3 regions of the Desulfonatronum zhilinae genome follow, and region 1 is predicted to be linked to each of the others. Evidence: predicted binding sites of a transcription regulator. Region 1 holds the regulator's gene; each other region holds the start of a gene.
The links. The regulator sigma-54, encoded in region 1, starts transcription at its own class of promoters, with help from an activator protein. The targets are predictions, from matches to a motif close to CTGGCACGGNNNNTGCTT.
Positions count from the first base shown of each region.

Region 2: AC559A_RS12255 (DUF4168 domain-containing protein) is a predicted target of sigma-54. The motif match lies at 2,894-2,911, and genes of this name have one in related genera.
Region 3: fliD (flagellar filament capping protein FliD) is a predicted target of sigma-54. The motif match lies at 7,131-7,148, and genes of this name have one in related genera.

Region 1 covers NZ_FXUJ01000008.1:97,185-106,976, forward strand. The annotation lists gene gcvPB (aminomethyl-transferring glycine dehydrogenase subunit GcvPB) at 1-575, opposite strand, end outside; gene gcvPA (aminomethyl-transferring glycine dehydrogenase subunit GcvPA) at 572-1,903, opposite strand; gene gcvH (glycine cleavage system protein GcvH) at 1,912-2,292, opposite strand; gene AC559A_RS08495 (phosphoribosyltransferase family protein) at 2,374-3,291, opposite strand; gene AC559A_RS08500 (pseudouridine synthase) at 3,288-4,136, opposite strand; gene AC559A_RS08505 (LptA/OstA family protein) at 4,389-4,949, shown strand; gene AC559A_RS08510 (LptA/OstA family protein) at 4,950-5,513, shown strand; gene lptB (LPS export ABC transporter ATP-binding protein) at 5,510-6,235, shown strand; gene rpoN (RNA polymerase factor sigma-54) at 6,299-7,732, shown strand; gene hpf (ribosome hibernation-promoting factor, HPF/YfiA family) at 7,806-8,351, shown strand; gene AC559A_RS08530 (PTS sugar transporter subunit IIA) at 8,355-8,804, shown strand; gene rapZ (RNase adapter RapZ) at 8,873-9,772, shown strand.
Region 2 covers NZ_FXUJ01000015.1:1,472-11,263, forward strand. The annotation lists gene AC559A_RS12245 (sigma-54-dependent transcriptional regulator) at 1-1,199, opposite strand, end outside; gene AC559A_RS12250 (sensor histidine kinase) at 1,202-2,707, opposite strand; gene AC559A_RS12255 (DUF4168 domain-containing protein) at 2,972-3,370, shown strand; gene AC559A_RS12260 (hypothetical protein) at 3,401-3,688, shown strand; gene AC559A_RS12265 (tRNA-binding protein) at 3,792-4,136, opposite strand; partial or broken gene AC559A_RS12270 (tautomerase family protein) at 4,138-4,350, opposite strand; gene AC559A_RS12275 (sensor domain-containing protein) at 4,877-7,345, shown strand; gene AC559A_RS12280 (4Fe-4S dicluster domain-containing protein) at 7,510-8,094, opposite strand; gene AC559A_RS12285 (FAD-dependent oxidoreductase) at 8,087-9,202, opposite strand; gene AC559A_RS12290 (carboxymuconolactone decarboxylase family protein) at 9,549-9,792, shown strand, end outside.
Region 3 covers NZ_FXUJ01000017.1:40,475-50,266, forward strand. The annotation lists gene AC559A_RS13530 (hypothetical protein) at 1-565, shown strand, start outside; gene AC559A_RS13535 (replication-associated recombination protein A) at 562-1,779, shown strand; gene AC559A_RS13540 (FkbM family methyltransferase) at 2,031-2,678, shown strand; gene AC559A_RS13545 (glycosyltransferase family 4 protein) at 2,851-3,966, shown strand; gene AC559A_RS13550 (O-linked N-acetylglucosamine transferase, SPINDLY family protein) at 3,947-5,719, opposite strand; gene AC559A_RS13555 (flagellin N-terminal helical domain-containing protein) at 6,077-7,048, shown strand; gene fliD (flagellar filament capping protein FliD) at 7,202-8,878, shown strand; gene fliS (flagellar export chaperone FliS) at 8,948-9,430, shown strand; partial or broken gene AC559A_RS13570 (zinc-ribbon domain-containing protein) at 9,537-9,629, shown strand.

The DNA of each region.
Region 1 (9,792 bases):
ATCCCGTCCCTGGATTCCAGACTGATCACGTCAAAGCCGGCGATGGCCGCGGAGGCCGGGTTGGTGCCGTGGGCCGAGTCCGGCACCACGACTTTGGTCCGCTTGCGGCCTTTGTCCTTGTGGTAGGCGGCGATGATCATCGCTCCGGTCAGCTCGCCGTGGGACCCGGCCATGGGGTGGGCCGTGAAACCAGCCATGCCCGTGATTTCGCACAGCAGCCGTTCGGTCTCGAAAATCACTTCCAGGGCGCCCTGAGCAAAATGGCCCGCCCCCCGGAACTGGGGCACCAGCGGGTGCAGACGGCTGAAGCCCGGCAGGGCCGCGGCCTGTTCCATAAATTTGGGGTTGTACTTCATGGTGCAGGAGCCCAGGGGGTAGAAGTGGCTGTCCACGCCGAAATTGAGCCGGGAAAGCCGCGTGAAATGGCGCACCACATCCAGTTCGCCCACCTGGGGCAGACAAGGTAGTCCGTCTCGGGCCAGTTCCTGGGGGATCAAGCCGGTCAAGTCCTTCTTCAATTCCCGCAGCCCGACGCCGGGACGTCCGGAAACGGATTGTTCGAATATGGTCTTCATAACGCGCCTCCCAGCAACTCCTTGAGGATACCGATGTCTTCGCGGGTGTTTTTTTCCGTGCAGGCGATGAGCAGAACGTTTTCCAGACCCGGATAGTAGCGGCCCAGGGGAAAGCCGGGCAAAAAGCCGCGTCGGGTCAGACGGTCGAGGACGTGGTAGACGGGCTTGGGCAGGACCAGGGCGAACTCGTTGGCAAAAGGGCGCTGGCTGAGCAGTTCGGTGCCGGGGAGCTTGAGCAGGCGTCTGGCCGCGTAGTGGGCCAGTTCGGAGCAGTGCGTGGCGGTGTTGGCCAGCCCCTGGGGGCCCATCAGACAAAGATACGTGATGGCGCGCAGGGCGCAGAGAGCCTGGTTGGAGCAGATGTTGGAAGTGGCTTTCTGGCGGCGGATGTGCTGCTCACGGGCCTGGAGGGTCAGGACGTAGCCGGTTCGGCCGTGGGAGTCGGTGGTTCGCCCGACGATCCGGCCGGGCATCTGGCGGATCAGGGCCTTGGTGCAGGCCATCATGCCCAGATACGGCCCGCCGAAACTCAGGGGCAGGCCCAGGCTCTGTCCCTCGGCCGTGGCAATGTCCGCGCCCATGGCCCCGGGCGTCTTCAGGACGGCCTGCATCAGCGGGTAGACGGAGATGATGTTCAGGGCCCCCAGGGACCGGGCATGAGTGAATAGACCGGTAAAGTCCTCCAGGGACCCGAAGAAGTTCGGGTTTTGGACTATGACCGCCGCGGTATCGGTATCCATCGCCGCGGACAAGGCTTTCTGGTTCGAGCCGCCTTCCCGGTGGGCGACCACGGTCATCTCCAGATGGAGGTTGGACGTGTAGCAATCCAGCATCCTGCGGTAGATGGGGTTGACGCACTCGTCCACCACGATCTTGCGGCGTTTGGTGTGGCGCACGGCCATCATCATGGCCTCGTACAGGGCGGTCCCCCCGTCGTAGACCGAGGCGTTGGCGTACTCCATATCCAGGAGGCGGCAGACCGCGGTCTGGTACTCGAATATGGCCTGGAGCGACCCCTGGGAGGCCTCCGGCTGGTAGGGAGTGTAGGCCGTGGCGAACTCGCCGCGGGAGGTCAGAAAATCCACCGCGGCGGGAATGGCGTGGTCGTAAAAGCCCGCGCCCAGAAACCCAACGAGCCGGGTGTTGTTTTTGTCCGCCAGAGTTTCCAGGTGCCGCATGACCTCGTGCTCGCCGAGACCTTCCGGCAGGTCGAAGCTTTTGGGCCGCAGGGCCTCGGGGATCTCCGCGAACAGGGCGTCCATGTCGGCGACGCCGACGATGTCCAGCATGCGGCGCTGTTCGTCCGGGGTGTGGGGAATGTAGGGCATGGTTTATTCTACTCGTCGCTACACTCGGCGATGGCTTTGTATTCCTCGGGGGACAGCAGGCCCTGGGGAGGCTCGCTGAGCCGCACTCGGATCATCCAGCCCGCGCCGTAAGGGTCCTGGTTGATTTTTTCCGGCGCGCCGTCCAACTCGGCATTGACTTCGACGACGGTCCCGGAAACCGGGCTGTTCAACTCGCTGGCCGCCTTGACCGACTCGATGCTCCCCATTTCCCGGCCCTGAACAACGGTGTCGCCCAGGGAAGGCAGTTCGATGAAGGTGATGTCGCCAAGCTGGCACTGGGCGAAATCCGTGATGCCGATCAGGGCTTCCTGGTCGGTGACGCGGACCCATTCATGGGACGAGGTGTAGAGCAGATCATTGGGAATCATCAAGGGCTCCTTGGAGGCGGGTTCAACGGTTCAACGGTTCACGGTCCAACGGTTCAAGAGTTCGCGGGGCAAAGGTTGGGTTCATAGCGGTTCAAGGACGATTCTGGCAATATCCGGGGCCAGGGAAATGACCTGGAACGGCGGCCTGCTGTGGACGGCCTCGGCCTGTTCCGGGCAGGAATCCGTGATCCAGATCGTCTCAAAACTCTCGTCCTCCAGGCGGTGCCAGCAACAATTGGGGAAGACGCCATGTGTGGCGAAGGCGCTGACTCGGGCCGCTCCTTTTTCCAACAAGAGGTTCTTGCATTCGATCAGGGTCCCGCCGGACATGATCAGGTCGTCCACGATGAGCACGTGCCGATTCACCGGGTCGCCTTCCTTGATCAGGACTCCGCGCCGATCGCCCCGGCGGGCTTTGAGGCAGACGATCTGTGGAAATTCCGGAAACAGGCGACCGAAGCGTTTCCAGGCACCCTCGTCCGGAAAGGCGATGGACAGGTCGGGCTCGTCGCGAACCCGGTCCTTGAGCAGAGGGATCGCCGTTTCCAGCCTGGGGATTACGCTGTCGGAAAAGTAGAATCGTTCCTGCAAGGCGTGGATATCGTAGATCACGATCTGGGCCGGACCGGACATGGTCAGAGGAATGTCCGAGAGCAGGCGGGCCAGGGTGGCCGCCGTGGCGATCTGGCCTTCTTCCTCCACCCGCTCCATAGTTCCGGTGGGAAAATAGGGCAGGATCAGCTTGAAGGAGCGCACCGCGTAGCGAGGCAGCTCAAAGAGCACGGCCAGTTGGGCGAACATCTCCGCGGGGGTTGTCAGGGTGCTCAGGAAAGCCACGTCGCGGTTGCGCAGCCCGGGCGCGTTCTCGATGCGCAGGTTGGGAAAGCCGTCTCGGAAATAGGACCAGTCGATGCGACCCAGGGTGATCCGATCCGGGTGGGCCGTGTGGATGCGCAGGGCCGTTTCGGTCATTTGCGGGCAGAAGAAAAGATGGATCATGAGGGCTCCCGGTGGAGGGCAAGGACAGGGTCAAGAGGGAGGTCAAGGGAAGCGCGCAGGGCCTTGAGTTCCCGGCCGGTCAACGGTCGGATCGCGCCGGGAGGGAGGTCGCCCAGGCGGATTGGCCCTTGGGAGACGCGTCGCAGGCGGACGATGTGCAGCCGCAGGTCGCGGCACATCCGGCGGATCTGGCGATTAACCCCCTGGCGGAGGGTCATCTCCAGGGTTACGGCGTTGTCCGGCGCTCGGGGTGAGCGGTCCTCGATGACCCGTGCCCGGACCGGCGCGAGTTGGTCCCCCTCGGCCAGGCGCATCCCCTTGAGCATGGTCGCCAGTTTTTCCGGGGTGACCCGGCCACGAACGCGGACATGGTAGACCTTGGGGTGTTCCCAGCGGGGATGGGTCATGCGCAGGGCCAGTTCTCCGTCCGTGGTCAGCAGAAGCAGGCCTTCGGAAAGTAGGTCCAGTCTGCCCACGGAAAAAGGGCGACGACCACGGATGTCCGGCGCAAGCAGATCAAGGACGGTTGTGCGGCCCTGGGGGTCATGGGCCGTGGTGACGACGCCCGGAGGCTTGTGCAGGACCAGATAGAGGTGGTCCGACGGCTGGACTGGACCAAGGCGGATCTCGCGTCCGTGGACCCGGACATGGTCCACGGCTGGATCGACGCGGATTCCCGGCGAGGCGGCCACGGTTCCGTTGACCATGACCGCTCCGGCCAGAATCAGATCGTCCGCGGCCCGGCGGGAACAGAGCCCGGCCCGGGCCAGGGCCTTGTTCAGCCGGATGGCCTGTCCGACCTTCGTGGTGTTCGCCGCCGAATCATGCTCCTCCGAACTGTTCATCTGGAGAGAATAGGTCCGTGATCGCCGAAGGGTCAAGGTGTGGAGGAGTTCCTTTTTCCTTCCGATTCCAGTTCTGATTTGACCACATGGTCAGGGGCGTCTATAGGCGTTGGTCGGTATTGCGTCGGAGTTTCAGGCCGTCGATACGCGGCGGTTGTATTTTTGTGAACGATTTCGAAGGAAAATCGGCACTCGATTTTCTCTTGCAAAGATTGTACTCTCCATTTTTTATCGATTCAAAGGGGAGGAGGCGTGCGTCGGAAAGTCATTGCCGGAGCGTTGATCCTGTTCGTGCTTGGTTTATATTTCTTTTCCGGTGATGCACCCGAGGAGCGGCGTACCGTCGGTCCCATCGCCGGCGGAGCGGACACGGACGTGAGCATGAGCGGGGTGGAGATGCGCCTGGGCCAGGAGGGGCGAACCCTGTGGACCCTGCGGGCTCTGTCCGCGTCCTACGACCAAGGCCAACAGATGGTGTTGCTCAACGCCCCGACCATCGTAAAAAGTCTGGATGGTCGGGACATTCCCGTGATCGTCAGCGCCCCCCTGGGGGAGGTGGATCAGGCCACCAGCGATATCCGGCTTTGGTCCGGAGTGCATATGGAATATGGTCCGACGTATCTCAATTCCGACGAGGCCGTTTTCGTTCAGGTGGATGAAACCATTTTTCTGCACGGTGACATCCTCCTGGACCGCCAAGGACTGCAATTGCGCTCGAAGCGGGGCGACGTTGACCTGCACACCTGGGTGGTCAACGCCGAGGGCGGAGTGGAAGTGATCATTGCCAAAGACAGTTTCGGACACGGGTTGTAGATGGAAACTCGGTTTTCATTGACCCGGCTTTTGCGGGTCACGTTTCCGGTCGTTTTTGTGGCGCTGTTCCTGTTTCCGGGTTGGAGTTCTTCGGCGGAAGAGCAGGCCATCCCGACGCGGATCACGTCCGAGCGGCTGCGCTACTCCCATCGCGATCACCAGATCGAGTTCATGGGGGACGTGCGGGTGGACAGGCCGAATTTTCAGCTCCGTTCGGAGCGGCTGGTAGTGCTTTTGCGAACCCTTCCCCGGGAGGCTCGACCCGAGGGCATGGCTCCGGAACAGGACATGGAAGCTCAAGTGGACATTGAACAAATGATCGCTTTTGGCCAGGTCTTTCTGAAGCACGAGGACCGTGTCGGCCACGGCGACATGGCCACCTATTGGGTGGACCAGAGCGTCCTGCGTCTGGAAGGCAACGCCCGGGTGGAAGAAGGCGGGACCCGGTTGGAAGGCAACGTGATCACGCTCAATGTTGAAGAAAGAGAGGTGGATGTGCAGGGACGCACCGATCGTCGAGTGGAAGGAATGTTTCTTTTGCCTCGGGAACAGGGGGCGCGGTGAAGGCCCTTCTCTCCGGCAAGAGTCTGCGCAAAAGCTTCGGCCAGAAAGAGGTGGTCCGGGATATTTCCATCCGGGTCGAGCAGGGGGAGATCGTCGGCCTTTTAGGTCCCAACGGAGCCGGGAAAACCACCACGTTCTACATGCTGGTCGGGGTGATCAAGCCCACCAGCGGGGTGGTGGACCTGGACGGAAAGCGGATCACCACTTGGCCGCTGCATGAGCGGGCCCGGCTGGGGCTGAGCTACCTGCCCCAGGAGAGTTCGGTCTTCAAAAAGCTGACCGTGATGCAGAATTTGCGGATCATCCTGGAGTACACGGACTTCACCCCGGCCATGCAGCGCAGAAAGGCCGAGGCCCTGCTGGAGGAACTGGGCATCTCCAAACTGGCCGACCAGAAGGCCATGTTTCTCTCCGGCGGGGAGCGCCGCCGTCTGGAAATCGCCCGGGCCCTGATCCGGAATCCGAAATTCATGTTGCTGGACGAACCCTTCGCGGGTATCGACCCCCTGGCCGTGGACGACATCCAGGAGATCGTGATGTCCCTCAAGGAGCGGGGGATCGGTGTGTTGATTTCGGATCACAACGTCCGCGAAACGCTGAAGATTTGCGACAGAGCATCCATCGTCTTCGAAGGACGGGCCATTTTTGAAGGGTCTCCGGAAGCCATCGTGGCCGATTCCATCGCTCGGAAAGTTTACCTCGGTGAGGACTTTTGCTTATGATTGATCAACAATCGGGATTGGCGTTCCAACCGGTCAGCCCGGTCATGGAGGCGAAAACGCGACATGGCTCTTGAACTGCGCCAGCAACTGAAGTTGACGCAGCAGTTGGTGATGACCCCCCAACTGCAACAAGCCATCAAGCTGCTTCAGCTTTCCAGGCTGGAGCTGGTGGAAAGCATCCAGCAGGAATTGCTGGAGAATCCCGTATTGGAGATCGCGCCGGAAGGCATCGATGAGACGGTGGAGACCCCGATAAAAGACCCTGCCGAGGATCGGTTCCAGTCCGTCAACGTCGAGGAGCCCCGGCAGCTTCACGATTCGGAGTGGCAGGACTACCTGGGAGAATTTTCCAGCATCAGTCGACAGATCCAGGGCCGGGACTGGGAAGTCCCGGAAGAGGGCATGAGTTTCGAGGCCCGGCTGGCCGGCAAGTCCACGCTGATCGGCCATCTTTCCTGGCAGTTGCGGCTTTCGGCCTTGTCGGAGCGGGAATTGGCCGTCAGCGAGGTGATCCTTGGCAACCTGGATGCCGTGGGGTATCTTTGCGAATCCATTGAGGACATCGCCGCCATGGCCGGCTGCGAGACGGAGGAGGCGGAGCGGATCCTGCGGATCATGCAACGCCTGGACCCCGTGGGGGTCTGCGCTAGGAACCTGCGGGAGTGCCTGCTGGTCCAGATGGACGAACTGGGGCTGGACGACCCGATTCTGGTCTCCCTGGTCAAGGATCATCTGGAGGAGCTGGAAAAACGTCGCTACAAGCCGTTGGCCAAGAAGTTCAAGCTCTCCATGGAGGAAATCAAACACTACCTGGACTGCATCCAGCGCCTGGACCCCATGCCCGGCAAGAGCTTCGGCTCCGATGATCCTCAGTTCACCAGCCCGGACGTTTACATCCTCCAGCACGGCGGCGATTTCATCGTGGTTCTGAACGAGGACGAGATACCGGGTTTGATGGTCAATGAGGCCTACGCCAAGGAGCTGTCCGTTCACGACAAGGGGACCAGGGACTACATTCAGGAAAAGGTCCGATCCGCTCACTGGTTGATGAAAAGCCTGTACCAGCGCCAGCGGACCCTGCACAAGGTCGCCGAAAGCATCGTCCGGTTCCAGATTGATTTTTTTCGCCATGGGGTGACGCATCTGAAGCCGATGATCCTCAAGGATGTGGCCCTGGACATCAACATGCACGAGTCCACGGTCAGCCGGATCACGACCAGCAAATACATGAGCACGCCCCATGGAACGTATGAACTGAAATTTTTCTTCAACAGCGCCCTGGGTATGGACGACGGGTCGGAGGCCGGCTCGGAAAGCGTCAAGGCGGAGATCAAGAAGCTGATTTCCGAAGAGGACCCCAAGCGTCCGCTCAGCGACGAACTGATCTCGCAACTTTTGAAAAAGTCCCTGGGCGTGAACATCGCCCGCCGTACCGTGGCCAAGTACCGCATGGCGTTGAACATCGAGTCGTCTTCCAAGCGCAAGGCCATTTTTTAGCCATCCCGGATGCTCCCAACGGAGCGAACAACCTCAAACCAACCCAGAACCCGTTTTACTTCGGAGGTGTCGCATGGAAATAACTTTTACTTTCAAGAATTTCGAGCCGTCCAATCACCTCAAGGGCTACGCCGGCGAGCGTTTCAATAAAATCAACCGTTACCTGCGTCCTGAAGATCAGGGCGAACTGGCCGTCAACCTTTCCGTGGAAAAGTATCGGCATATGGCCGAGGTGATCCTCACGGGCAAGGACATGCATTTCTCCGCCACCACCGAAAGCGAGGACATGTACTCCACCATCGACCTGGTCCTGGACAAGCTCGAGGCTCAGGTGCGCAAGACCAAAGAGAAGAACAAGGACCATCGTCGCGGTCAGAAGAGCCAGTCCGCGCGGGTGGACGTGATCACCTTTACCCAGGACGAGACCGGCAAGCGGGCCCAGACCATCACGGAAACCGACAATTTCGAGCCCAAGCCCATGTCCGTGGACGAGGCGGCCATGCAATTGGAAGCCCTGGGCAACGATTTCCTGGTTTTCTTCAACGCGGACATCGAGCGCGTCAACGTCATCTACCGCCGGAAAAGCGGCGATTTCGGTCTGATCGACCCGGGTATCTAGTCGATGGTCCTCAAGGATTTCTTGAGCAAGGACTTGCTGCTCCCCGATTTGCAAGCCAGGAACAAGACGGAAGTGCTGGCGGAATTGGTCGCCGTGCTGGCCCAAAACGTGCCGAGTCTGGATGCCGAGGCGGCCTTTCGGGTGCTCAAGGACCGGGAAAGTCTCGGGAGCACGGGCATCGGCGAAGGAGTGGCCATTCCCCACGGCAAGCTGGAGGGGCTGGACAGGATCGTGCTGGTGGTCGGACGCAGTTCCGAAGGCGTGGATTTCGACGCCCTGGACCGCAAACCGTGCCATATTTTTTTCATGGTCCTGGCCCCGGAACAGGTCGCCGGAATGCACCTGCGCATCCTGGCGTCCATCACCCGGCTGCTCAAGGACGAGACCTTTCGGCATGCCTTTCTCACGGCCCAGGACAAGGAGCTTTTCTGGGACGCCCTCAGTTCGGCGTGATGGTATTTTATTCGTCCACACCGTAGGGGCACGGCGCGCCGTGCCCCTACCCCAAAAGGCAAACCGCGATGAGCGCAGACCAACCGCGAAAACCGTGCGAACTCTCCCTGGTCATGATCACCGGACAGTCCGGGGCCGGAAAAAGTACGGTCCTGAACGTCTTCGAGGATCTGGGGTACTACTGCGTGGACGGTCTGCCGGCCGGGCTGGCCGGACAGTTGCTGACCCTGTCCGAGGAGATGAAGCTGAACCAGTACGCCGGGGTGGCCCTGGGGCTGGATGTGCGCCAACCGGACTTCGCCCTGCAATGGGAGCAGTTCGTGGAGCGGATGGACCTGGCCGGGATGTGTCCGAAACTGGTCTTTCTGGAGGCCCGGGACGCCGTGCTGATCCGGCGCTACGCCACCACCCGCCGTCCGCATCCCCTGGAAGCCCAGGGCATGGGATTGGACCAGGCCATCTTCCGTGAGCGGATCATGCTGGAGGGGTTGCGCAAGCACGCCGACTTGGTGGTGGATACGTCGGATTTTTCCATCCACGACCTGCGACGGGTGTTTCAGGAGAAATGGCCCCTGGATCAGAAACTCGGCGAAGGGATGCGCATTCACTTGATTTCCTTCGGCTTCAAGTACGGCGTTCCTCTGGAGGCGGATCTGGTCTTTGATCTGCGGTTTCTGCCCAATCCCTACTTCGACCCGGAACTGCGCCCCCTGTCCGGTCTGGACGAGCCCATTGCCCTCTACGTGCTGGGGGACGACCCGGGAAAGGACTTTATCGGTCGGTTCGAGGATTTTTTACGGTATCTGTTGCCGTTGTACGCGGTGGAAGGCCGGTATCGGTTGACCATGGCCCTGGGATGCACCGGAGGGCGGCATCGCTCGGTGGCCGTGTCCCAGGCCGTGTCGGCCGCGCTGACGGCCGTCGGATTTTCCGTTACCATTGAACATCGTCACCTGAATCTGGGATAGCAGCGGATTTCGGTTTTTTG
Region 2 (9,792 bases), on a different contig from region 1:
TCCCTGATCCGACTGGGAAGATGCGCGGGTAGAATGGTGGTCCCGTCGCAAAAGGTTACGGCTCGTTCCATGGCGTTTCGCAATTCGCGCACATTTCCCGGAAAAGAATAGTTTTTAAGAATATCCAGGGCTTTTTGATCAAATCCTTGGATGCTCTTGTCCACTTGGATGCTGAATCGACGCAGGAAGTGACCGGCCAACAGCTCCAGATCGTCACCGCGTTCCCGCAAAGGCGGGAGTCTGAGGGTGAATGTCTCCAGACGAAAAAAAAGGTCCTCGCGAAATTTTCCGGCCTCGACCTCCTGCTCCAGGTCCCGGTGGGTGGCGGCCACGGTGCGGACATCGACCTGTTCCTCCTTGTCCGCCCCCACTGGGCGCACTTTGCCGTCCTGGAGGATGCGCAGCAGCTTGGCTTGCAGGAAGAGAGGCATTTCGGAGATTTCGTCCAAAAACAGGGTCCCACTCTCGGCTTCGGCGAACAGCCCCCGCCGAGCCTTGCCCGCGCCGGTAAAGGCGCCGGCTTTGTGGCCGAAAAACTCGCTTTCCAGCAACTGTTCCGGGATGCCGGCACAGTTTACGGCCTGAAACGCCCCTTTTCGCGGGCTGGCCGCATGCACCGCCCTGGCCACCAATTCCTTGCCCGTTCCCGACTCACCCAGGATCAGCACCGGCCCATCGGCTCGGGACACGCGGCCGATCTGCTCGAAAAGGCCGCGCATGGCCGGGCTTTGGCCAATCATGCCGTGAAAGGCGTCCTGGCTCAGATAATCCCGGATGCGTTGAACTTCCTGGCGCAACGCCCTGTTTTTCAACACCCGAACCACCGTCAGGATGAAGTGGTCCAGATCCAGGGGTTTGGTCAGGAAGTCCTCGGCTCCGGCCTTGAGCGCCTCCACGGCCTTGGAAATACTTCCAAAAGCCGTGATCAGGAGAAAGTCCGGAGGGTTGTCCATCTCCTCGCTTCTGACCCGTCGCAACAGTTCCAGACCGTCAATTCCCGGCAATCGCAGATCGCTGACCACCAACTCCGGGTGCCATTCCTGGATTACGGCCAGGGCCTTTTCGGCATTGTCCACCCAGCGGGCGGTGAGGTCGTGGTCGTCCAGTTCCTGACTCAGGAGCTGTCCGAAAGACTGATCGTCCTCGACGACCAGCACCTTGCTGCCGCCGACATTCTGCTCTGTTTGGCGCGGTGCCATGCTCATCTCTCCTCAACACGGATCGTGGGTTGGTGGTCAACGGGCAGCCAGATGCGAAAGAATGCTCCGCCCAGCCGACTCTTGCCGACATCGATGCCTCCGCCGTGGTCTCGAAGAATACCGTGAACCACTGCCAAACCCAGCCCGGTGCCATGGCCGACGCTTTTGGTCGTGAAGAACGGTTCAAACAACTTGGATTTTATTTCATCGGCAATGCCCGGACCGTCGTCATCCACCTGCATCCACGCCTGGTCGCCCTCCCTGCCCCAGGAAACGACGACCCGCCCACCGGAAGCGGACTGGACGGCGTTGCGGATCAGGTTGACCAGGGCCTGCTCCATGCGCACCCCATCCAGGTTGATCTGGAGCGCTTCATTCGCTTCGTTCAAGGGAAAGGCCGTTTCCAGATGAGTCCGGTGCTTGTCGGCTTCTTCGCTTGTCGCGGACAAGGCGGAGCGGATCAGTTGCACCAGGGAGGTCGGCTTTTTGCGCAATGCGTTTCCGCGACTGAAATCCAGAAGCTGGCGGATGATGTGTTCCATACGGTCCACTTCCCGGCGAATGTCGCGCAGCGTCTCCACGACCCCGGCGTCCAGGTCGGCCTTGCGCAAGGCGCGTTGCGCCTTGCCGCTGACGACGCTCAAGGGCGTACCCAGTTCATGGGCCACGCCGGCGGCCAGCTGCCCGATGGCGGCCAGTTTTTCGGCCTGACGCAATTGGGCCTGCAATTGGACCTGTCTGATGCGTCGCTCCCGGAGTTCGGCCTTGGCCTCTTCAATGGTATCCAGCATGCGGTTGAATTGCCGACCGATGGTCACGATTTCCCCTGGTCCGTGGGGCCAAAAACGATGGCCCCGGTCCCCCTGGGTCACCCTGGAGATGCTGGTTCCCAGGCTGGAGAGGTGGCGGCCCAGGGCGCGGTGGTGCCCGAAGAGCACGAGCCCGGACATGCCCAGCAACCCCAAGCCCAGACCCAGTGCGACGCGGACGCGAAGAGCCCGGACATCCTCCTGGATGTCGCTTTTTCGCCGGGTCAGTTGGAGCAGGCCGTTGACCTTGCCGCCGGAGTCGCTCAGCGGAACGAAGTACGAGAAAACCTCTCGCCCGGCCACATGTCCGTACTCCCCGCGCTGTTTGCCGTCCGCTGCCAGCTCGGTCAGCCGGTCCTGCTCCGGCGTTGGTTCGCTTCGCCCGGCCGAGGCGATCAGGCGCCCCTGCCGATCATACACATACGCACTGTAGACCCTGCCGATGGAAAAGGCGGACTCCACGGCCCTCAGGACGCTGCCTTTGCGGTCCAGTTCCATTGAGTGGCTGAGCGGCAATTGCAGCGCCCTGGCCACCAGCTCCAGATCCTTTTGCATCCGGTGCTCGATATTTCGCTCCACGAGCTGCAGGAGCAGGTAACCGGTCAGCCCCATGGCCAGGGCCAGGGGCAGGACGACGGAGATGACCAGGGCTGTACGCAGACTGAAGTAGTCGGACAACGCCGGAATACGAGGGAGCATGGTCCTCCTAAGCTTGGACTGGGATGAAGTTGCACATGTGGCTTTTTTATACATATCAAATGAGCGCATTTCAAGGACGATCAGGGTGGACATTGTTTCCGCTTCGTTTGGCAACATGCGTCAATATCTTGTATTATATGTGTATTTTTAATTTTTCTTGTGGTTGCGAGGGAGACTGTTTCGGTTCTGGCACGGTGCATGCTTAAAAAGGGATGATGCCGCTTGATGACCTTGCGGCTCAAATTCTTTCGGAGGTTTTTGAAGATGAAGAAGTTAATTTTGCTGCTGACCGGATCGACCCTCACCTGTTTGCTCGTTTTGGCCTTGAGCGTGGGCGTTCACGCCCAAACTGGTCAAGCCGAAGAACAGCAGATGATGCAGCAACCTGGAACCACGGCTCAATTTAGTGATGCCGAGCTTCAAAAAGTAGCGACCGCATACCTGGAAATTCATGAGATTCGCATGGAATTGCAGGAAACCCTGGCCGGGGTGACTGATCCGGAGTCCGCACAGCAAATGCAGGAGCAGGCGGGAGCCGCCATGGTCCAGGCCGTCCAGGACAGCGGGTTGGACGTGGACACGTATAATCAGGTCATGCAGGAAGTGCAGGTGAGCACCGAGTTGCAGGAAAAGATGGCGTCCAAGCTGGACCAGATGCAGTAGAACGGAGTGAACCTGAATGGAGGAACGCTGATGTTCGGTAAAAAGACCGTTCCCTTGTTGATTCTGGCAATGGGGATGTTTTTGGGATCTGCTTGCGGCCCGGACCCGGAGGAGTATGAAATACCGGCCAGGCCTGGAGAAAGCCCTCCGGGGTACGAACTGCCGCTTGGTCAGGAGCGACCCCAGGAGCGACCCCAGGAGCGTTCATTGATGCAGCCTGAAGCCCCAATGGGAGAGTCGGAGCCAGGTCAGGGCTTGCAACCCAATGGACAAGGTCGGGAGCAAGGCGTGCCGTTTGATGCACAGCCGAAGCAATAACGTTGAGTCACTAACCAACCACCAGCTTACAGCTGGTGGTTGGTTATTTGTGTTGCGTAGAGGTCGACATTGACTGGGTGTCGGTGACCTCTCGTTTCAACACTCACCCCAGCTTGGCCCCGTTGGGGACGGGCTTGTCCGGTACGGCCAGAATCACCCCTCCGTCCGGTCGATAGAAGCCGGTCAGCAGGAATTCGGACCGGATCGGGCCGATCTGTTTGACCGGGAAGTTGGTTACCCCGACCACCTGCCGACCGATGAGCTCCTCCGGTGCGTAATGGTCCGTGACCTGGGCACTGGTCCGTTTGCGGCCGACTTCCGGGCCGAAATCCACCTCCACGATGTAGGCCGGTTTGCGGGCCTCGGGAAAAGGCCGTGCGTCCACCACCGTGCCCACGCGTATCTCCACCCGTTCGAAATCTTGCCAGGAAATGGTCTCCTCGGCCATTTCACCCCTCCTTCCGCTTGCGGCGCAGGGCGGTGACCGGTACCCCGCCGATGCCCCAGTTGTCCGTCTCCACCTCGTCGATGACCACCACCGTGGTCTCCGGGTTCTTGCCCAACACGTCGGCCAGCAGTCGGGTGACGCCCCGGATCAGCAGGTCCTTCTGTTCCGCTGTGGCTCCCTCCCTGGTGATCTTGATGTTCACGTACGGCATGGATTTCTCCTGATTCGAATGAGTTTGTAACTACTCAGCACAGAGAGTAATTCTGTTGCCGGGGTCGGAATCGGGATCGAAAACGCTGGGATGCGTTCTAAATTCTTCATGTTTCGATTCCGACTCCGATAGCGAAGCGCCGACCCCGATACCGATTGCCGGAGCAAGAGCGGACACAAAATGTACTGAGTAGTTACGGCTTTGAAAGACCGGGCTTCTCGGCATGCTCTCTGCAAAGAAGCCCGGGTGTCGCCCTTGGATCGACCGCGCTTCCGGCGCACGGGGCCGCGGGGATCATGGCCAGGCCACGGCTTTTGCGATTTCAGGGGCGATCGGTTTTGGGCGCCCTGTTCACTCACCAATCAAACAAAATTGTAACATGATGTTCATGAATCTTACAAATCCAATCACTCATTCCGTATCCAGCGCCGAGGGCGTTCGGGTTTCCGAAAGCGTCGTCGGGAGTGTTTTCGGCGATACCTTGGCTCCGTTTCCCGTTACCGCGTCCGTTCTCTTCGGTCCAGAGGCGATGGAAGCCAACCTTCTGGAGGGCGCCGAGGCCTTTCTGCAGCTTTTCGCCGGATCACCCAATGCCGTGGTTCTGCGCGACCAGGAGGGCCGGATGGTCGTCCACAACGCCGCTTTCGAGCGGATGTTCGGGCCGCTGGGCGCACGTGCCGCCGGGGGGGCGAAACCGCGGTTGCGGGATATATTGCAGCCATGCACGGGGTTTGATGTCCAGGCTGAGCGGGTCTGGAGCGGTGATGCGGCCTTTCAGGGCGTCGATGTCTGCTGGCGGGCAATTGGGGGCCGGACCGTGGAAACCTGCGCCTCCCAGTTTTCCATTGCCATGGCCGATGGCCGCCGGTTTTCCTGGTGCATCTTCGTGGACATCTCCGACCGCAAGCAGGCGGAACGAATGCTTCAGGACGCGGAAACCAAGTACCGTTCCATTTTCGTCAATGCCGTGGAGGGCATTTTTCAGACCACCCCGGACGGGCGCTATCTGGACGTCAATCCATCCCTGGCCCGGATTTACGGCTATGCCTCGCCCCAGGAGATGATCCGGGCCTTCCGAGACATCAAGACGCAGCTCTACGTCGATCCTCTGCGCCGGGACGAGTTCGTGCGGGTCATGGACCAGAATCACGAGGTCTGGGACTTTGTCTCCGAGATTTACAAAAAAGACGGAAGCCGGATCTGGATTTCGGAAAATGCCCGGGCCGTGTACGATGATCGCGGAAATATCGCCTACTTCGAGGGGACCGTGGTGGACATCACCCGGCGCAAGCTGGCGGAAGAGGCCCTGGAAACCCAGCGGGAACTGTTCACTCAGTTGTTCGCCAATTCGCCCCAGGCCATCGTGCTCACGGACATGGACCGCAACGTGATCAACGCCAACCAGGCCTTTGAACGGCTTTTCGGGTTCCGGGCCGAAGACATTCGCGGATTTTCCATCCGTGGTTTCATCGTGCCCGAGGAATTGATGGCCGACATGGAAACCTTCCGCGCCGCCGTGCTCTCGGGCAACTCCATGCAGGCCGAGACCCAGCGCCGCCACAAGGACGGACGGCTGATTCCGGTGTCCATGATCGGTTTCCCGTTGATGGTCCGCGGGGCCATTCAGGGCGTGGTCTTCATTTATCAGGACATTTCCGAGCGTAAGGCCTTTGAGGAGCAGATCACCCATCAGGCCTTCCACGATGGCCTGACCGGCCTGCCCAACCGCAGCCTGTTCGCCGAGCGGCTGGCCCGGGCCGTGGAGCGGGGCAAACGACGCACGGACTACCATTATGCGGTGATCATGGTGGACCTGGACAAGTTCAAGGCGGTCAACGACACCCTGGGCCACCAGGCCGGCGATGACCTGTTGGTCGAAGTGGGCCGTCGGCTGTCCGGATGCGTCCGGTCCATGGACACCGTGGCCCGGCTGGGCGGAGACGAGTTCGCGCTGATTCTGGAGGAATTGGTCTCGGAGGAGGAAGCCCTGACCATTGTCCGGCGGATTGAGGAAACCCTGCGCCGGTCCCTGGTGCTGGTTTCCGGTGAAGTCCGGCCCGAGGCCAGCATCGGGGTGGTCATGCACTCCGGGGAGTACGCCCGGGCCGAGGACATCCTGCGCGACGCGGACATCGCCATGTACCGGGCCAAGGAATTGCGCTGCGGCAATCTGCTCTTCGACCGCTCCATGCGTCTGGAACTGCAGGAGTCCATGAACATGGAAAACGAGCTGCGTCTGGCAGTGGGCGACGAAGCCTTGGCCGTGCACTACCAGCCCATCATTCGCGTGGACGACGGCGGGCTGGATGGCTTCGAGGCCCTGTTGCGCTGGAATCACCCAACCATGGGCCAGGTGCCGCCTTCCAGGTTCATTCCCCTGGCCGAGGAAACCGGGCTGATCCTGCCCCTGGGCCGGTTCGTGATCCGGGAAGCCTGCCGCCAGTTGGCTTTATGGCGTGATGAACTGCCCGGTGGAACCGATCTGTCCATGAGCGTGAACGTTTCCTGCCTGCAATTTTTGCGGGATAATATCGTGGATTACGTGGCCGAGGTGCTCCGAGACCTGGGCCTGAAGCCGGGAGCCCTGAAGCTGGAAATCACCGAAACCGTGTTGATGCACGACCCGGCCCACACGGCCCGGGAGCTGCAACGGCTCAAGGACCTGGGCGTGCGGATCGCCATCGACGACTTCGGCACCGGCTATTCCTCCTTGAGCTATCTCCAGCAACTGCCCATCGACCATCTGAAAATCGACCGCTCCTTCATCAGCGGCACCGAGCAGTCCGAAGGCAACCCGCACATCGTCAACTCGATCATCTCCCTGGCTAGGGCTCTGGGGCTCTCGGTCATCGCCGAAGGCGTGGAGCGGGAGGAACAGCTGTCCTGCCTGCGCGACCTGCGCTGCGACAACGCCCAAGGCTTCATGTTTTCCCGTCCGTTGGACGCAAAAGGGGCAGCGGGGTATATTGCGCGCTGTTTTGAGGAGCGGGAGAAATAGCCGATAAACGATCCGTTCGCGAAGGTGCTTCTTCAAGGAGTCAAGGTCGAAATCGCAATCGAAATCGGTATCCCCGTCATTCTTTGACCAGCTGATTTCCTCGATTTCGATCGCGATTTCGATTTCGAGTATTGCCTCGGAGACAGGGCATCAGCCAAGATCGGTCAACCGTTCTGTTCTTCCTCCTTTTTCGTCGTGCCTGCCGCATAACCTTCCACGCTCACGGATTTTTTCATGGCCCGCAGTCCGACCTGGGTGCCGAACCGTTCCGGGTGCATGTGGGACTGGACGATGCCCTCGGCCACCCGCTGGCGCAGTTCGGCCTCGATTTTTTCCGGGGAGCCGAACAAGATCGCCCCGCAGGGACAGATTTCCACGCAGGCCGGCGTCATCCCTTTGGCCCGGCGTTCGGCGCAGAGATCGCATTTGGCCACGGGATTTGGGCCGGTTCGGGAATGGGAGATGGCGGCAAAGGGGCAGACCGAGAGGCAGACCATGCAGCCCACGCAGGCCTTGGGCTGGAGGATGACCGCGCCTTCGTCGTCCTGGTAAAAGGCGTTGACGTTGCAGGCCTTGAGGCAGGCCGGGTTGGTGCAGTGGTGGCAGCTGATGGGCACGGTGATTCCGTCGCTGGTCCGGGTCATGTGGATCCGGGGCTGGCCGTACAGGTACCCGCAGACCGCCTCGCAGCTTTCGCAGCCGATGCACAGGTTGTAGTCGATGTACAGGGTTTTCTTGGACTTAGACATCGGCCACCTCCTTCCGGGACGCCTTGTTCTTCGTGTCCCCGGTCGTTTCCCCCGCCATTTCCCCTCTGGGGGGGGCCGCATCCAGCGGATGGGCCTTGATCCAGCCGTCCAGGGACTCAGCGGCCTTCAGGCCGCTGAGAATGGCCCGGCCGATCTTGGACGGCCCGGTGAGCACGTCCCCGGCCACGAAGACACCTTCGAACTTGGTCATCTGCAGCCAGCCATGGCCGTCCTTGGAAATGTCCTCCAGGCGCAGCTCCCTGGGAAAGGGGTTGGTGGGCACCTCGCCGATGGCCGCCACCACCAAGTCCACGTCCAGCTCCTGTTCCCGTGTTTCCTCGCCTTGGGTGAAAACCAGTCGCCGGGCTTTACCATCCCCGACGATTCGCTTCGGGGAGGTTCGTTCCACCCAACGCACCCCGCGCTGACGCAGGAGCTTGATCTCCATCCGTCCGGCCGGGGCCTCGTCCACCGTCTTGCGGTAGAGCAGGGTGATTTCCTCGGCTCCCAGGCGCAAGCAGCTTTGAACCACGTCCACCGCGGACAATCCCGCGCCGATCACCGCCACCCGTTGTCCTTCGACTTTTGGAGGGGCGACCAGGGGCGTCTGGGTCGGGGATTGAGTCATCTTGCAGGCCCGCAAAGGAAAGAGAAACTCCAGTGACGTATAGACTCCGGACAGGTCTTCGCCGGGGATGTTCAGTCGTCGCGGTCGCCAACTGCCGGTGCAGATCAATACGGCCGCGCATTCGTGGAGCAGTTCGGACAGACTGACCATTTCGTCCACGAATTCATCCCCGGACTCGCAGACCTTGTCCTGGGTGCAGATCTTCGTACAGAAATGGAACCGCACGCCGTACTCCTCGGCAAGCTTTTCAGCGGCGTCCTCGATGCGCCGGGCCGGAATCCGGAAGCCGGGAATGCCGAAGACAAGCAGTCCACCGGCCTTGGGCAATTTGTCGTAGACATGCACCTCATACCCGGCGCAAGCCAGCCATCCGGCCGCGGACAGCCCGGCCGGCCCGGACCCGACCACCGCCGCCTTCAATCCGTTGGGCGGAGGCGGCGCGGAACAGAGAAATGCGTAGTTCATGGTGTTCATTGGCATTGACCCTCTTGAGAAACCGGCTAGCAGTTGAAAAACTCCCAATTGCTTCGTCACCGAAAAAAAGTTCAAACTCTCCCGTATCACAATTACGCTTCGACCTTGAAATTTTTTGCTCCTTGCACTTGGGGTTATTGAACGGACTGCCGAGAAAGGACTTTTTCAGTATTCAGCTATATCGTTCGATAATGAAACGAAATAGAGGCTGCTGGATAACCTACTCCTTCTTTGCTAGATTGCAAGGCTGTTGGCGCTATTGCGCGGTGAGCGGCCTGAGTGGAAGGATATGCGTCCTCTACGGAGCGGGCCGCCCGTAATCCCTGATCATAACCTCAAGAAGGAGATGCAAATGTCTAAGGACAAATTGCCGAAGAATTTTCAGAAGTTGCAGCAGAATCATCCCGACTTCATGGCCGCCGTGGGCAATCTGGGCAAGGCCGTGCGCGAGGCCGGTCCGCTGGATGAGAAGACCATCAACCTGCTCCAGATGGCCGCAGCCGCGGCTCTGCGCATGGAAGGGGCGGTGCACAGCCATGCCCGCCGGGCCATGACCGCCGGGGCCACGGAAGTGGAAGTGCGCCACGCCCTGATCG
Region 3 (9,792 bases), on a different contig from region 1:
TTTGTCGCCGCCTGAAGAATCCTTGCAAAATGAAGAAACAGCTCATTCCATCTCAAATCGGGAAACGCTGCTCGCCAAATACCCCTCTGCCGTTTCGGAAGACATCCCCACCGTTTCCGTTGCCGCGCCGGCCCAGGATAATTTCGAGGTCGCACAGCCAGACGACCTCTCCCTGGTTGAGGTCATGTCCGAGGATGACGCCGATACGGCAATAATCTACCAAGTCGACGACCCAAAGCCCGATTTTTCCGAAGGAGCAGAATCCACCGAAGAGGAATTGCCGGTCTGGGAGATTGAGCTGCCCCAGGACCTGCTTCCCCACGAGTATTTTCCCGAGCCGGTCGGTGAAACGAGCGACAAGGGCGAACAGGATGGCGTCGAGGTGGTCGGGGATATTTCCTACGATTTTTCCGAAGTGGAGGTGGTCCCTTCGGAACTGGATGCAGAGGCCCAACCTCCTGCTCCCCGCGACGTCGCGTCCCCGTCGCCGAGCGCGGCTGATGGCGACGATGCCGAACGATCTTCCGCCCCACTCTCCTCCAGCGACCATAAGGAGGGGCAATGAGCTTTCAGCAGCCTCTGGCCGCGGCCATTCGCCCGACCAAGCTGGAGGATTTTGTCGGCCAGGATCATTTACGGATCAGGCTGCACGCCCTGTTTCAGGCCAAGCGCATGCCCAGCATGTTGCTTTTCGGCCCTCCGGGCTGTGGAAAATCCACCCTGGCTCTGCTTTTAGCCACTTCCCGCAATCAGCCCTATCTGCGTCTGAGCGCGCCGGAAGTGGGACTGGCCAACCTGCGCAAGAAGCTGGAGAACATGGAAATTCTGGTGCTGGACGAACTGCACCGCTTTTCCAAGGCCCAGCAGGATTTCTTTCTGCCTATCCTGGAAAGCGGGGAAGTCACCCTGCTGGCCACCACCACGGAAAACCCGTCCTTCAGCGTAACCAAACAACTGCTTTCGCGAATGCACGTTCTGCGTCTGCGCCCGCTGAACCGTCAGGAACTGACCATCCTGGCCAAACGAGGGGCTCAAAGCCTCGGGGCCGCCATACCCGAAACCAGCCTGGAAATTCTTGCCGGTTTGTCCAACGGCGACGCCCGGACCCTGTTCAACCTCCTGGAACTCACCGCGGAACTGTCGCCGGAAAAATGGGCCGAGGACAAGCTGCGCCAGGCATTGCCCGAAGTGGTCCTGCGCGGGGACCGCGAGGGCGACTCCCACTACGAGCTGGCCTCCGCGCTGATCAAATCCATCCGCGGCAGCGACCCGGACGCGGCCCTCTACTACCTGGCCTGCCTCCTGGAGAGCGGCGAGGACCCCCGCTTCATCTGTCGTCGCCTGATTCTCTCGGCCTCCGAAGACGTCGGCCTGGCCGACCCTCACGCCTTGAGCATGGCCGTGGCCTGCCAGCAAGCCGTGGAATTCGTGGGCATGCCCGAAGGCTTCATTCCCCTGGCCGAAACCACGGTCTATCTGTCCCTGGCCCCCAAAAGCAACGCCACCTACGCCGCCTACCTGGCCGCCCAGAAAGAAATCCGCGCCCACGGCCCCCGCCCCGTCCCCTTGCACCTGCGCAACGCCTCCTCGGCCCTGCAAAAGGAATGGGGCTACGGCCGCGGCTACAAATACCCCCACGCCTACCCCGACGCCTGGGTGGAACAAGACTACCTCCCCACCGAAGTCAACCTCCGCTTCTACGAACCCAAACTCCAAGGCCAGGAGCCTCGGCTGAATGCCTGGTTGGGGAAGTATCGGAAGAAGAGGAAGGTTGGGTGATGGATCCTCTTGCCTTCAGCTTGCACATGATCCACACAGGGCAAGTGCAGGCCCTGGGTATGATGCCCCTCGGGCTGGAGTGCTGGGCAAGTCGCGTAAATGCCTTGCTTTTCTCACGGCCCTATCAACTGCAACAACCCGTCTTCATCTTGCATCTGTTGCCTCCACTTCAACCAAATGTAAAGTGACCTGAAATACTTGCAGCTTGGTGTAATTATTCACCTCTTGCAAATATTGGAAAAGAGGTTTTTATGAAGATAACTGAAATGCGTACAAACTTTATCTCTTGTCCGGTTTTTAAACACCCGGACAACATGGAGTGGCATATTCAAAAGATATTCAAAGGAGAGTATAGCATAAGTCCATTCAATGTTGAAAAGCCTGTTATCGTAGACATTGGCGCCAATGTTGGAGCATTTTGCGTCTGGGCTGCTGAAACATTTCCCGGGTCAAATATAATTGGTTACGAACCGTTAAAGGCTAATTATTCAATATTAAAAGAGAACATATCAAAATACAAAGATATTAAAGCTTATAATTTGGCTGTAGGTGATCTAAACAAGACAAAATTGTTCCTTGGGAAAAACAATATTGGAGAAAATAGCTTTTACCAACTAGGAACACAAACGAAAAATTTTGAAGAAGTTAAAAAAATGCATCCTTCTAAGGTTCCATCAGCTCATATATTGAAAATCGATACGGAAGGTTCTGAGGTCGAGATACTGAGAAATATTAATCCTCATCGTTTTGGTTTAATTTTACTAGAATACCACAGTGAAAAAGACAGGCGAATTATAGATGGGTTGCTTTCAGATTTTACCTTGTTTGGAGCGACAGCATCCTATCACGAATGCGGAATTGTCAAATACTTTAAAAGTACCATACTAAATGATAATTAAAAAAAAAGAGCGATGGTTCGGAACTGCTTGACAAAACGCAAATCCTTCTTTCTGGAACACCATTCGATGTAGGCGCGACTGATATAGCCATGGCTAACGTCTCATCATACTTCATATTTTTGCGATAATACTGAAACAAGCCATAACAATCTGATCATACGGACAAAAGAGCATGCGAATAGCATTCATAAATCCGGACAAAGAACATGATTATAATGCCAATACACCATGGGAGCGAGGACTTGGTGGTTCAGAGTCAGCTCAAGTATATTTATCTATCGAGATGGCTAAACGTGGCCATGATGTATACCTGTTTACAGGAACAAAAAAAAGTGGGAAATTTCATGGTGTTAATTGTGAAAATATTGACAAAGGAATTCTCGAAATAAATGCTTTGGAAGCTATTATTGTAACTAATTGCTCTACACTTTCCTGTTTAATACGAAAACATTCTTCCTATCCTGTTGTTGTATCCTGGGAACACAACACTTGGAATACGCAACCACTTGAAAACCCTTTGGCATTATTGAATGGTTCACGGGACATAATTCTCTGCGTCAGTCATTGGCAGCGAGAACACTTCATTGAATCTGGAAATCTCAATCCAGATACTGTTAAAGTACTCCGAAATGCACCATCTCCGTGGTTCAATACAAATAATAATTTCAGATTTAGCTATCAATACCGACATGAATTCCCGAGTATAATCTATATAAGCGTTCCATCAAAAGGTCTTGAACAGGCTTTGGTATCTTTTTTGTTACTACACAAGAGAATACCTCAAGCTGAGTTCCATATTTACTCAGACTATTCCATATACTCTCCATCAAATTTCTTGTATCACTCAAAATGGGCGGAAAGTCTTTCCCCGCTTCTGAAATGCAGACAAATTGTTAGCCATGGAGCCGTATCCCAGAAGGTTCTGTGCGATGCTTTAAAAAAATCCTGGCTACTGCTCTACCCATGCATTATCCAGGAAACTTCATCAATAGTAGTTATGGAGGCCATGGCAGCCGGTGTCGCTGTGGTTACGACGCCGCTGGGTGCCCTTCCTGAGACATGCTCCGGCTATGGTTTCTTCCCCGAGCCAGACGAGAATGGGAATGTAACCCTCCAAAGTTTTGCCAGTCTTTCAGCAGAGCTTTGCCAACGTTTGGCTCACAATGACAAGGCATTAACCAAACACCTCTACCGACAAGCCCTGCACTTTCAAAAAGAATTCAATTGGGCTCTTCGAGCTCAGGAATTCGAAACCATGCTTTACAGCATCAGAAAATCCGCGACCTGATTTCCATCTCCAGCAATTCCTCCAGCCCCCGTACGCACTCCAGATCCCCAAAAGCGCCCGCCCTGTTTTGGCGCAGCTCCATTGAGAGCATTTTTCGTTTGCCGGGGCTGTTCGCCAAGTCAATGGCAACCTTCACGTACTCCTCAACGTTTGCACAAATTGTCGCCGTTTGTCCGGCCATGGTCAGGTTCGCCGCGGCGTGTCGCCCGCGCATCATTTTGCCCGGCATGGTGACGATGGGAGTGCCGCGCCAAATGGCTTCCAGCGAGGTGTTGTTGCCGGACCATTCCAGGCTGTCCAGAAAGATGTCGCTGGCTCCGCAAATTTGCCCGAATCCGGTTGCGGATAGTCTTGGGAGAAAAACAAGGTGGCGCACAGGATCGAGCCCGCGTTGCTTGAAGTGCTTTCGCAAACGATCCTTGAAACACGCGGTGACTCCCGGCGAGATTTCATGACGGATAAAGAGAAATTTCGCGTCAGAAACGCCTTCGGCTATGCGGGCGTAGATGTCGTCAAATCGAGGAAGATACTTGAAAAGGGATTGCGGGCAAAAAAACAGGATGCCTTTTTTGGGAAGCCCCAGGGTTTCTCGAGCGGGGGGAGTTTCCGCATACGGGGGTGAGTAATTGCAAGAGGAAAGGTTGGGAAGCAGAGCCAACTTTTCGGAATAATGCTGGATGGCATCCGGCGGCTCCATCATCTTGCTGGAGAGAAACAGATCAATACTATCAAGCCCCGTGGTCTGAGGATGCCCTGCTCCGGCAAGCTGGAGCGGCGCAAGCTTCAGCGCAGCCAGGCAGATCGTCTTCCAGTCCATCCCGACTTCCGGAAATATCAAGGCATGCAGTCGATCTTCCGCCACTATGCGGGCGATCTCCTCCACTGGCCGGTCTCCGTGGACGAATTTATCGCAAAGCGTCGCGGCGGGTGAGTTTCGGGCATCATCCGTGGCATACCCGAACAGCCGAAACCTGCGCCTATCCAGATGTTCCAACCAGCCGCGCAAGGGAATTTTCCAGACGGAATGGCCCGCGAAATACTTGCTGAGAAACCCAATTCGCCACCTTCCATCCGGTTCAGGGGCCGGCATGGTTGGGGATTGGCACCAAGCAGGGTGAGCAGCGTGCAGGACATTGCTGATAAATGTACCATAGTGACGTTGCAATTCCACATCATTATGTCCCTGGTAAGCTAAATAAAAGGGGGGCTCACGAATTCCGTCCAGTGCCGTATGCAGCATATGCCGGATTGTCGGGTCGAACTTTTTTATCAATGATTCCAGGTAATTTTTATAGTTCAAGCGAGCCTCGTCAAGCCGCAACTCACTTTCGTAACATATCGAGAGTTCCGCCAAACAACGTCGCCATACCAGGCCAATGTCATCTGGACGCATTGCCAAGGCTTTGTCAAAACTGAGAAGAGATGCCGACTTGTCGTTCAATTGGTGGTACAATGTCCCCAATCTCTCGAATGTCCAGAAAAAGTCCGGCTGCAATCTGGCGCTCTCTTCGAGATGAAGCCTAGCTTGGTCAAGGTCGTTTCCATCCAGCAACGCCGACCCATAATTGAAGCGCATCATGGCGTTGTCAGGACAAAGCTCCACCGCATGCCCATAGGCGTTCAGGGCTCGCTGACGGTCCCCAGCAGCAGCCAAGGCATTACCGAGATTGACCCAGAGCCGGGCATCATGAGGGGTATTCCGCAAAGCCTCAACATAAAGCGCTGCGGCTTCGAGAGGTTTTCCGGCACCCAAGATTGTGTCGGCTTTTTGGCAAATTTCTTGCATAATTTTGAAAATTTAGGGTGAAATCTTATCTTTACTGGCAGTTTAAGGAAAAAAGTTCCACAAAAATTCAAAACCAAATATGCCGTTGTTGTTACTCCGGAGGTAAATTTTCAGGTGAAGTGCATTCGTGGTCGGCAAAATGTCAAGTCTCTCGATTGGTATTATTTTCATCGTCTTTTGAAAACTCTCTAAAGTTTTTTCTTCATCCGTCGATACAGTAGTCAAATGCTGGGCGGCCCCACCCGCGGCGGGTGAGGATCATGTCCATGAAGGACGGTTTGACGCCCAGGCAAGGAAGCCAACATATTCCAAGGAGAAAGTACCATGCTGAGTATTAACACCAACTTAATGGCCATGAACGCGAGCCGAAACCTTTCCAACAACTATGCTGCGCTGGGCACGTCGACCCAACGCCTTTCGTCCGGTCTGCGCATCAACAGCGGTGCCGACGATGCCGCCGGCTTGGCCATTCGTGAGTTGATGCGGGCGGAAATCGCCTCGTTGAACCAGGGCGTCCGGAATGCCAACGATGCCATCTCCATGATCCAGACTGCTGACGGCGCCTTGGCCGTTATCGACGAAAAGCTGATCCGGATGAAGGAACTGGCCACCCAGGCGGCTACCGGTACCTACAATTCGGACCAGCGGTTGATCATTGACTCCGAGTACCAGGCCATGGCCTCGGAAATTACCCGAATCGCAAGTGCGACAAAATTTAATGGCATTTATTTGTTGAATGGAAATCTGTCCGGAACCCCTGGCAATGAGGCTTCAGGCAACCCTCACAATTGGGGGACTGGATTTAATGGGAGTGGCCTGAAATCGACAGGTCCTTTGAAGGTTCACTTCGGGCCATCGAACGACAGCTCCGAGGACTATTATTACATTGCCATCGGCAATGCCACGGCATCGGCTTTAGGAGTTGGAAACGCAGCTGACGATACGACTAGCTCAGGAACTATTGGAGAAACAAAACTTGACGAGGATGCCGGCTATTCGATTTCAACGCAGGAGGGGGCGCAGAAGGCATTGGAAGCTCTTGAAATGGCAATCCTCTCCAAGGACAACATCCGGGCCAGTCTCGGTGCCTTGCAGAACCGACTGTCGAACACCATCACCAACCTTCAGATTCAGGCTGAGAACATCTCAGCTGCGGAATCGCGGATTTCGGATGCGGACATTGCCTTGGAGATGACGGCATTCGTGCGTAGCCAGATTCTGACCCAGGCCGGCGTGGCCATGCTCGCCCAGGCCAACTCCCTGCCCAGGATGGCCATGCAGCTCATCGGCGGCTAACCATAAATCGGGGCTTGATCACTCAAGGCCGGGCCCTGTTCTAGGGTCCGGCCTTTTTTGCTGATGGCGGCTCAGTTGTACGATGGCATCGACTTTGCTTTAAAAAATATGAGGTAAATCGAACCAGCAACTTTTTCCCAGCAAGGTCACATCATGGATACGGAAGCCCTCATATCAGGATCGATCAACTTTACCGGCCTGGGGTCTGGAACAGACTTCAAGACCATGATCGAGCAGTTGATCAACTTGGAGCGCAGGCAAACCGCTCGCCTGGAACTCTGGAAAAAGGAGTGGGAGGAAAAGCAGGAGGGGTTTCGGGAGCTGAATTCCAAGATGCTCAACCTGCGGACCAATTTGCAACGGATCAACACCATGGCCAAGTTTATGGTCAAGGATGCGGACAGCGTCAACGACAACGTGCTCACGGCCACTGCCACGGACAAGGCCCAGGTGGGCAGTCATGTGCTCGAAGTCCACCAACTGGCTCAGAACCATATCCTGACCAGTACGACGACGAAGGCCAGTACAACGGAGGACATCACCGACGGTTCGGCAAGGGTGTTCAGTTATTCCTACAACGGCAAAACACGGACGTTGAACCTGCCGTCCGGCGGCAGCCTTGAGGGGTTGCGCAACCTGATCAACACGGACCCGGAAAATCCGGGAGTTCGGGCCAGCATCATCAAAAGCGCGGACGGGGTGCACCACTTGCAGCTTCGGGGCATGGACCTGGGAGCGAACAAAACGATTACCATTAACCCTAACCCCGCCACGACCGTTCCCGGCTTTGAAGGTGGGGACTTCAGTCAAACCCAAGCAGCGCAGAATTCCAAACTCAAGATCGACGGCTTCCCCCCCGATGCGAATGACTGGATTGAACGCTCCACGAACACAATAGCCGACCTGTTGGACGGCGTAACCCTCAACCTGCGTCAAGCCGGAACAACCACGCTGAACATTGCCGTGAACAATGAAAAGGTCCTGGAGAATGTCCGGGAGTTCGTCGATCAGGTCAACGACGTCCGAGCCCAGATCACCAAGCTGACCAAAGTGGATCAGAGCGGCAACGGCTCCATCCTGACCGGCAACTACGCCATCCAGATGATCGATTCCCGACTGAAATCCATCACCTCCGTGAAAGGCATCGGCTTTGACGTGAACAACGACGTCTTCAGCTCCCTGGGTATGATCGGGATCACCACGGATGCCGATCAGGGCTCTCCCATGTTCGGCATGCTTAAGCTGGACGAGGAAGTGCTGGAACACTCGTTGCGCAACCGTCCGGATGCCTTTGCCCGGGTTTTTGCTGCCGACTACATCGGCTCCAGCGATTCCCAGGACTTTCGGTATTTATCCAGCATCGACGGAGTGACCAAGGGTGGAGAGTACACCGTAAAATATACGATCAGCGAGGGCATGTTCAGCAATGTGACCATCAACGGCAATCCAGCCAATTATAGCGGCAACGGAGAAATCACCGGCATGAGCGGCAAGCCGGAGGCCGGTATGGTCATCAAGGTGGATAATCTGACTGATGGTGAATACACTGGCAAGGTTTTTCTCAAATACGGCAAAATCCCTGAGCTTACAGACGCTCTCAGGGATTTGACGGACAGCAGTTCCGGACCGCTGAAAATTCTGGAAGAGAACTACGACGACATCACTGATGGGATCGACAGAAAGATCGAGTTCGAACAGCGTCGCATCACCCGCATGGAGCGGGACTTACGCGCGCGCTTCGCTCGCTTGGAAACCTTGCTCGGCTATTACGATCAGCTCGGTGCCTCCATAAGGTCGCAGCTCGGGCAGTTGAGTTCGGATACGAAGTAAGCCGGCGACACCGAGTGTCGCCTTGGTGTTCAGTCGCAAGTCCGATACCCTCAAGATCGGGAGAAGAATATGTACAATGCCGCGAAAGCCTACCTCCAAACCCAAGTCACCACGACCAACCCCGGAGACGTCGTCGTGTTGCTTTATGGAGGGGCGATTAATTTCTTGAACCAGGCCAAGCAGAAAATGAAAGAACGGGATATGGAACAAAAAGGGTTGTTGATTTCAAAGGCCCTGGACATCATCGGCGAACTTGAAGCCAGTTTGAACACCCAAAAAGGCGGCGAACTGGGAGAGAATCTGCACAAGCTCTATTTCTACTGCAACACGCGGTTGCTGATGGCCAATCTCAAACTGGATCCCAAGCTCATCGACGAGGTGATCACCATTCTTTCCGGTTTGAAATCCGCGTTCGAGGAGATCAAAAACCAGAATCCGACTACGTTTTCCTCGACCACCTCCACCATGACCGCTTCCCCTTCGGAGTTCGCCGCTCAGGAGATGAACACGCCGAGCACGACCATGCGGTACGCCAGGAACGCCTACAAGTAATCAACCGTGCGCGCCGCCGGGGGCGGCTTCAGGCTTGCTTGCTTCTCTCCTCGGGACGGGCTAGGAATGGACGAAGTTGTTGAACGTTTGTCCCCGAGGAAACACCATGGAAATCACCTGTCCCCAGTGCGGCTTCGCCAGGACCGTTCCGGACGAAAAAATCCCGGAACGGGCGGAGATCGCCACCTGCCCGAAGTGCAAACACAAATTTCAATTCCGTACAGCGGGTGACCCCTTCCCGCCTCCTCCCCTTCTTGCGGCCCCCCCGCTCGACAAGACTGACTCCCACCAATCCCAAACAGAATCAGCCCGAACCGAGTCGGAAAGAGCTCCTGGAGGCGATTTTGCCCAGCGAGCGGCAC